DNA from 3 places in the Streptomyces sp. NPDC001594 genome. Region 2 is predicted to be linked to each of the others. Evidence: riboswitches for the same ligand, from Rfam matches in the RefSeq annotation. Region 2 holds a riboswitch; each other region holds the start of a gene.
What was found. A riboswitch is a leader RNA that binds a small molecule or an ion and turns the genes downstream of it on or off. The one in region 2 is predicted to bind thiamine pyrophosphate.
Positions count from the first base shown of each region.

Region 1: it holds a riboswitch for thiamine pyrophosphate, as region 2 does, so the genes downstream of both, thiC (phosphomethylpyrimidine synthase ThiC) here and thiO (glycine oxidase ThiO) in region 2, are expected to answer to the same signal.
Region 3: it holds a riboswitch for thiamine pyrophosphate, as region 2 does, so the genes downstream of both, ACFY0O_RS22320 (thiamine ABC transporter substrate binding subunit) here and thiO (glycine oxidase ThiO) in region 2, are expected to answer to the same signal.

Region 1 covers NZ_JBIAVB010000002.1:117,704-119,960, reverse strand. Annotated here, with positions in the region: gene ACFY0O_RS04030 (YibE/F family protein) at 1-869, opposite strand, end outside; TPP riboswitch at 909-1,053, shown strand; gene thiC (phosphomethylpyrimidine synthase ThiC) at 1,048-2,257, shown strand, end outside.
Region 2 covers NZ_JBIAVB010000003.1:309,074-311,330, reverse strand. Annotated here, with positions in the region: gene thiO (glycine oxidase ThiO) at 1-1,164, opposite strand, end outside; TPP riboswitch at 1,162-1,274, opposite strand; gene ACFY0O_RS07715 (NAD(P)/FAD-dependent oxidoreductase) at 1,472-2,257, shown strand, end outside.
Region 3 covers NZ_JBIAVB010000011.1:94,991-97,247, forward strand. Annotated here, with positions in the region: gene ACFY0O_RS22320 (thiamine ABC transporter substrate binding subunit) at 43-1,173, opposite strand; TPP riboswitch at 1,262-1,372, opposite strand; gene rlmN (23S rRNA (adenine(2503)-C(2))-methyltransferase RlmN) at 1,396-2,257, opposite strand, start outside.

The DNA.
Region 1 (2,257 bases), on a different contig from region 2:
ACGGCCACCGAGGTGCGGGCGGTCAGGCCGTGGCACATGTAGAGGGCGATCAGCATGATCGCGCTGGCCCCGACCACCGCGACGACCAGGGGGTTCGAGCCCTGGAGGATCGCCGGGAGGATGAACAGGGTCAGCACCCCGAAGCTGACCACGAGCGCGATGAGCGCGAACAGCCCGCGCATCCGGCCGACGACCACCACCGCGACCGCGAAGATGCCCGCCAGCAGGGCCATCGGGAACTTCCGGTTCAGGTCGATCACGGAGTACTGGAGGTCACGCGGCGCGTCCGGCGCATAGGCGACCACCACCTCCTGCCCCTTCTCCAGCTGCCGCGGCGCACCGGGCTGGACGATCTCGAAGAAGACGCGGCCCTTGTCCGGCCCGGTGCCCACCTCGACGGTCGCCCTCTTGCACGCACCGCCCGGCGACGTCTGCGCCGCACCCCCGGGGGCGGGGGCGCCCCCGGGGGGCGGAACCTGCGCGGCGTTCACCGACTTGCAGTCGATGTCGGCGAGCGCGACCACCTTGCCCTGCTGCGTCTGGCGGTCGAAGCCCACCCCGGTGCGCTGGTGGGCGGGGGCTCCGCCGGGCCACAGGACCACCAGGCCGACGAAGACGGCGGCGGCGAAGGGGATCAGTACGGCGGAGATCACCCGCCGCAGGTGCTTGGACACGGGGGCGGCGGGGCCGTGCCCGTGACCGTGCCCATGGGAATGCCCGTGGCCGTGGGAGTGCCCGGCTGGGCCACCGGCCGCGTGCCCGTGGGACGCGTGTTCGTGACCGGTGTGGCCAGTGGGCTCGTTGGGCTCGGTGGGGGGAGGTGGCGAGGTCGTCACCGGCAGATCATCGCAAGAGATGAGGGGGCCCACTGTTCAGCACGCCACAGATGACGCTAGCGTGGGGGCTACTTTGCACAACGCGGGAGCTCGGAGCACCGGGCTGAGAGGGCGCTGATCACCGTACGCGCAGCAGATTGCGTACGGGAGGAGGCTGCGTCGACCGCCGAACCTGTTACCGGGTAATGCCGGCGTAGGGAGATCAGGTCTCATGACCATTCAGGACGCACGCACGCCTGCCGCCGGCGAGAACGCCGACGGCCAGACCGAGCGCCAGCCCGGCTGGCACAAGGGATACCTGGCGGGTTCCCGCCCCGACATCCGGGTGCCGGTCCGCCAGGTCCACCTCACCAACGGCAAGGACGTCACGCTCTACGACACGTCCGGTCCGTACACCGACCCGCAGATCGAGACGGACGTCCGCCGCGGGTTGCCGCCGCTGCGTGAGAACTGGATCATCGGCCGCGGTGACACCGAGGAGTACGCGGGCCGCCCCGTGCGCCCCGAGGACGACGGGATCAAGCACACCTCGCCGCGCGGCGGCCTCAAGAACCTCGACGCGGTCTTCCCCGGCCGTCCGCGCCTGCCGCGCCGCGGTCGCGGCGGTCAGGCCGTCACGCAGCTCGCGTACGCCCGGCGGGGCGAGATCACCCCGGAGATGGAGTACGTCGCGATCCGCGAGAACGTCTCCCCGGAGGTCGTTCGTGAGGAGATCGCCGCAGGTCGCGCGGTGCTCCCGGCCAACGTGAACCACCCGGAGATCGAGCCGATGATCATCGGCAAGCGGTTCCTGGTGAAGGTCAACGCCAACATCGGCAACTCGGCCGTCACCTCCTCCATCGAGGAGGAGGTCGACAAGATGACCTGGGCCACCAAGTGGGGCGCGGACACGGTCATGGACCTCTCGACCGGCCGCAACATCCACACCACGCGTGAGTGGGTCCTGCGCAACTCCCCCGTCCCGATCGGCACCGTGCCGCTCTACCAGGCGCTGGAGAAGGTCGACGGCCGTGCCGAGGACCTCACCTGGGAGATCTACAAGGACACGGTCATCGAGCAGGCCGAGCAGGGCGTCGACTACATGACGGTCCACGCCGGCGTGCTGCTGCCGTACGTGCCGCTGACGGCCCGCCGCAAGACCGGCATCGTCTCGCGCGGCGGCTCGATCATGGCCGCCTGGTGCCTGGCGCACCACAAGGAGAACTTCCTCTACACGAACTTCGAGGAGCTCTGCGAGATCCTCGCGGCGTACGACGTCACGTACTCACTGGGCGACGGCCTGCGCCCCGGCTCCATCGCGGACGCCAACGACGCCGCCCAGTTCGCGGAGCTGAAGACGCTGGGCGAGCTCAACACGATCGCCAAGCGCCACAACGTCCAGACGATGATCGAGGGCCCGGGCCACGTCCCGATGCACAAGA
Region 2 (2,257 bases):
GGCGCCGGTGGTCAGCAGCTCCGCCATCACGTCGCCGGTGAGCGGGGTCAGCAGTACCCCGTTGCGGTAGTGGCCGGTGGACAGGTGCAGTCCGGGCAGGTCGGTCGGGCCGAGCAGCGGCGCGTTGTCGGGGGAGCACGGGCGCAGCCCGGCCCGGGTCTCGACGAGCGGCAGCTCGGTGATGCCGGGGACCAGCTCGTGGGCGTCGCGCAGCAGCTCGTAGACCCCGCCGGCGGTGACGGTGGTGTCCCAGCCGAGTTCCTCGCTGGTGGCGCCGACGACGAGTTCGCCGTTCTCGCGCGGGACCAGGTAGACGTGGCTGCCGCGCACCACGGCCCGTACCGTCCGGGACAGGAACGGCGCGTAGGCGGGCGGTACGGCCAGCCGCAGCACCTGTCCCTTGACCGGCCGTACGGGCGGCAGCACCTGCTCCGGTACGCCGTCCAGCCGGCCGCTGAGTGAGCCCGCGGCCAGGACGACCTGGTCGGCGAGGAGCTCGGTGCCGTCGTCGAGGAGCGCCCCGCGGGCCCGGTCGGCGGTGACGAGCAGCCGGCGCGCGCTGGTGCGGTGGATGCGCACCCCGGCCCGTTCGCAGGCGGTGAGCAGGGCGGCGGCGAGGCGGCGCGGGTCGACCTGGTGGTCCCCGTCGACGCGCAGCCCGCCGCGTACCCCCGGGGCGAGCATGGGCTCCAGGCGGCGGCACTCGCGGCCGGTGAGCCACTCGGACTCCAGGCCGCAGCGCCGCTGGAGGGCGTGCAGTTCGCGCAGGTGGAGGCGGTCGTCGGCGTCGAGGGCGACGGCGAGGGTGCCGCAGGCGCGGTAGCCGAGGTCCATGCCGCCGCTGGCTTCGGTGAGCTGGGCGGCGAACTCGGGGTAGCGGGCGGCGGAGGCGAGGTTGAGCCCCAGCAGGGTCTCCTCGCCGTAGTGCAGCTCGGTGACGGCGGCGAGCATGCCGGCCGCGACCCGGGCGGCGCCGCCCCCGGGGTCGGGGTCGGCGAGCGCGGTGCGCAGCCCGTGCCGGGCCGCCTGCCAGGCGGTGACCAGGCCGATGATCCCGCCGCCGATGACGAGGACGTCGTGGCCCCGGTGCCCGGACCGCGGCTCGGACCGCGGCTCGGACCGCTGCCCGGACGGGTGGTCGGGTCCCTTGTCGGATGCGTGCATGGGCGTCCAGCCCCTCCCTTCGCCGGCATGACCCGGATCAGGTTCGTACGGTCGGAGGCCGGCCAGCCTCCCTCTCAGCCCGGTGCGCCCGGACTCCCGCGATAGGTACGGTGGCCAGACTAACCCCGGGGCCGGTGGCGGGTAAGGCTGCCTCCCCGCGGTGGACGCCCCCCGCTTTCCTGACGGGTCGTCAGGTGGCTAGGCTGAGCGTGTGATCGAGCAGACGCAGCAGCAGACGCGGCAGCAGCCGGAACAGACGGGACAGACGGGACGGGCGGAGCCCGGTGTCGTGATCGTCGGCGCCGGAATGGCCGGCGTGCAGACGGCGGTGGCCCTGCGGGAACAGGGCTGGACCGGCCCCGTGACCCTGCTGGGCGCCGAACCCCACCAGCCCTACGACCGCCCCCCGCTCTCCAAGGCGGTGCTGCTCGGCAAGGCCGAGGACTCCGCCTTCGACGTCGACTTCGAAGGCCTGCGCATCACCCTGCGCCTGGGCGTCGAGGTCACGGGCCTGCGCGCCGCCGACCACGAGCTGGACACCGAGGCCGGCCCCGTGCCCTACGAGGTCCTCGTCCTGGCCACCGGGGCCACCCCGCTGACCCTGCCCGGCACCGGCGGCGTCCCCGGCGTCCACCTGCTGCGCACCCTCGACGACGCCGCCCGGCTGCGCCCCGTGCTGGCCGCCGCCCCCGAGGTCGTCGTGGTCGGGGCGGGCTGGATCGGCGCCGAGTTCGCCACCGCCGCCCGCGAGGCCGGCTGCGCCGTCACCGTCGTCGAGGCGGCCGACCGGGTCCTGGCCGGGGCCCTGCCCGCCGAGGTCGCCGCCCCCATGGCCCGCTGGTACGCCGGGGCCGGGGCCACCCTGCTCACCGGCGCCAAGGTGGCCGGGATCGAGGAGGGCCGGGTGCTCCTCGCGGACGGCGGCGAGCTGCCCGCCGGTGCCGTCGTCGTCGGCATCGGCGCCCGCCCCGCCACCGACTGGCTCGCCGGCAGCGGCGTCGAGCGGGGCCCCGACGGCTCCGTCACCGCCGACGCCCACCTGCGCACCTCCCTGCCCGGGGTGTACGCCGTCGGCGACTGCGCCTCCTTCCCG
Region 3 (2,257 bases), on a different contig from region 2:
CGGCGGTCGCCCGCCCGCCCTCCTCCGGGGAGCCGTCGCGTGCTACTTCACGACGATCGAGGACCATGCCTTGACCCACTGGTCACGGTTCTTCGCGATGGCCTCGGGGGCCACGTTCTCCGGCTTCTCGACGACCACGCCGTGCTTGGTGAACACCTCCGGCAGCTTCGCGTCCTTGACCACCGGGTTCACGAACATCTGGAGCGGCATGTCCTCCTGGAACTTCTTGCCGATCAGGAAGTCGATGAGGGCCTTGCCGCCCTCCTCGTTCTTCGCGCCCTTCAGCAGGCCCGCGAACTCGACCTGGCGGAAGCAGGTGCCGGTGGCCACGCCCGTGGGTGCCTCGGCCGGCTGGGGCTCGCCGTAGAGGACCTCGACCGGCGGGCTGGAGGCGTAGGAGACGACCAGCGGGCGGTCGCCCTTGGCCTTCTTGCCGCCGGCGGAGCCGGAGAAGCGCTCGTTGTAGGCCTGCTCCCAGCCGTCGACCACTTCGACGCCGTTGGCCTTGAGCTTGCTCCAGTAATCCTTCCAACCTCCCCCAGAGGCTTCGCCCTGGGAGGTGCCCCCATCCCCATACTTGCCGACGGAGGCGAGGAGGAAGCCGAGGCCGGGCGACGAGGTCGCGGCGTTCTCGGTGACCAGCAGGTTCTTGTACTCCGGCTTGAGCAGGTCGTCCAGCGTCTGCGGCGGGGCGATCTTCTTGTCGGCGAAGTACGCCTTGTCGTAGTTGACGCAGATGTCGCCGGAGTCGACCGGGGTGACGCGGTGCTGCTTGTCGAGGACGAACTCGGGCTTGACCTCGGCCAGGCCCTTGGCCTCGTAGGGGGTGAAGATCCCGTTGTCGAGGGCGCGCGAGAGGAGCGTGTTGTCGACACCGAAGAAGACGTCGCCGCGCGGGGAGCCCTTGGTGAGGATCTCCTGGTTGAGGGCGGCGCCGGCGTCCCCGGACTTCAGGACCTTGACGGTGTAGCCGCTCTGCTGCTCGAACTCCTTGAGGACCGAGTCGGTCACGTTGAAGGAGTCGTGGGAGACGAGGGTGACGGTCTTGGACTTCGGCGAGCCGCTCGCGGCGGCCCCGCCCGCGTCCTTGGTTCCGCCGCCGCACGCGGTCAGCGTGGTGACGCCGAGGGCCGCGGCCAGTGCCGCCCCCGCGATCTTCTGGGTGGTGCTCACGATCGATTCCTCCTGGGTATGACCAGGAGAAGACGCGGCCCTGCCCGGGCGCTCAGTGGAGCGGGGCGCCCGGGCAGGGCGCAACAGCTTGAGGTGGTGACCGAACTTCCTACCCAGAATGACCTGGGCGAGGTTCAGAGGGTCTGCGGCCTGACGGTTACCGCACTCTCAGCGCTGTGGCGCTCCCCTGTCGGAATATGCAGATGATGTACGCGGGCCAGCCTACCGCTCGCTCGCGGCGAGCTGTCCGCACGCTCCGTCGATCTCCTGGCCGCGGGTGTCCCGCACGGTCACGGGCACGCCGTGGCGGGCGATGGCCTCCACGAAGGCCTTCTCGTCCTCGGGGCGCGAGGCGGTCCACTTCGAGCCGGGCGTCGGGTTCAGCGGGATCAGGTTGACGTGCACGCGCTTGCCCTTGAGCAGGCGGCCGAGCAGGTCGCCGCGCCAGGCCTGGTCGTTGATGTCGCGGATCAGGGCGTACTCGATGGAGATCCGGCGGCCGGACTTCTCGGCGTACTCCCAGGCCGCGTCGAGAACCTCGCGGACCTTCCAGCGGGTGTTCACGGGGACGAGGGTGTCGCGCAGCTCGTCGTCCGGGGCGTGCAGGGAGACGGCGAGGCGGCACTTGAAGCCCTCGTCGGCGAACCGCAGCATGGCCGGGACCAGGCCGACGGTGGAGACGGTGATGCCGCGCTGCGACAGGCCCAGGCCGTCGGGCTCGGGGTCGGTGAGGCGGCGGATGGCGCCGACGACGCGGTTGTAGTTCGCGAGCGGCTCGCCCATGCCCATGAAGACGATGTTGGACAGACGGGCCGGGCCGCCGGGGACCTCGCCGTCGCGCAGGGCGCGCATGCCGTCGACGATCTGGTGCACGATCTCGGCGGTGGAGAGGTTGCGGTCGAGGCCGGCCTGGCCGGTGGCGCAGAACGGGCAGTTCATGCCGCAGCCGGCCTGCGAGGAGATGCACATGGTGACCCGGTCGGGGTAGCGCATCAGGACGGACTCGACGAGGGTGCCGTCGTGGAGCTTCCACAGGGTCTTGCGGGTGGTGTCGTCGTCGCAGCTGATGTGCCGGATGACGTTC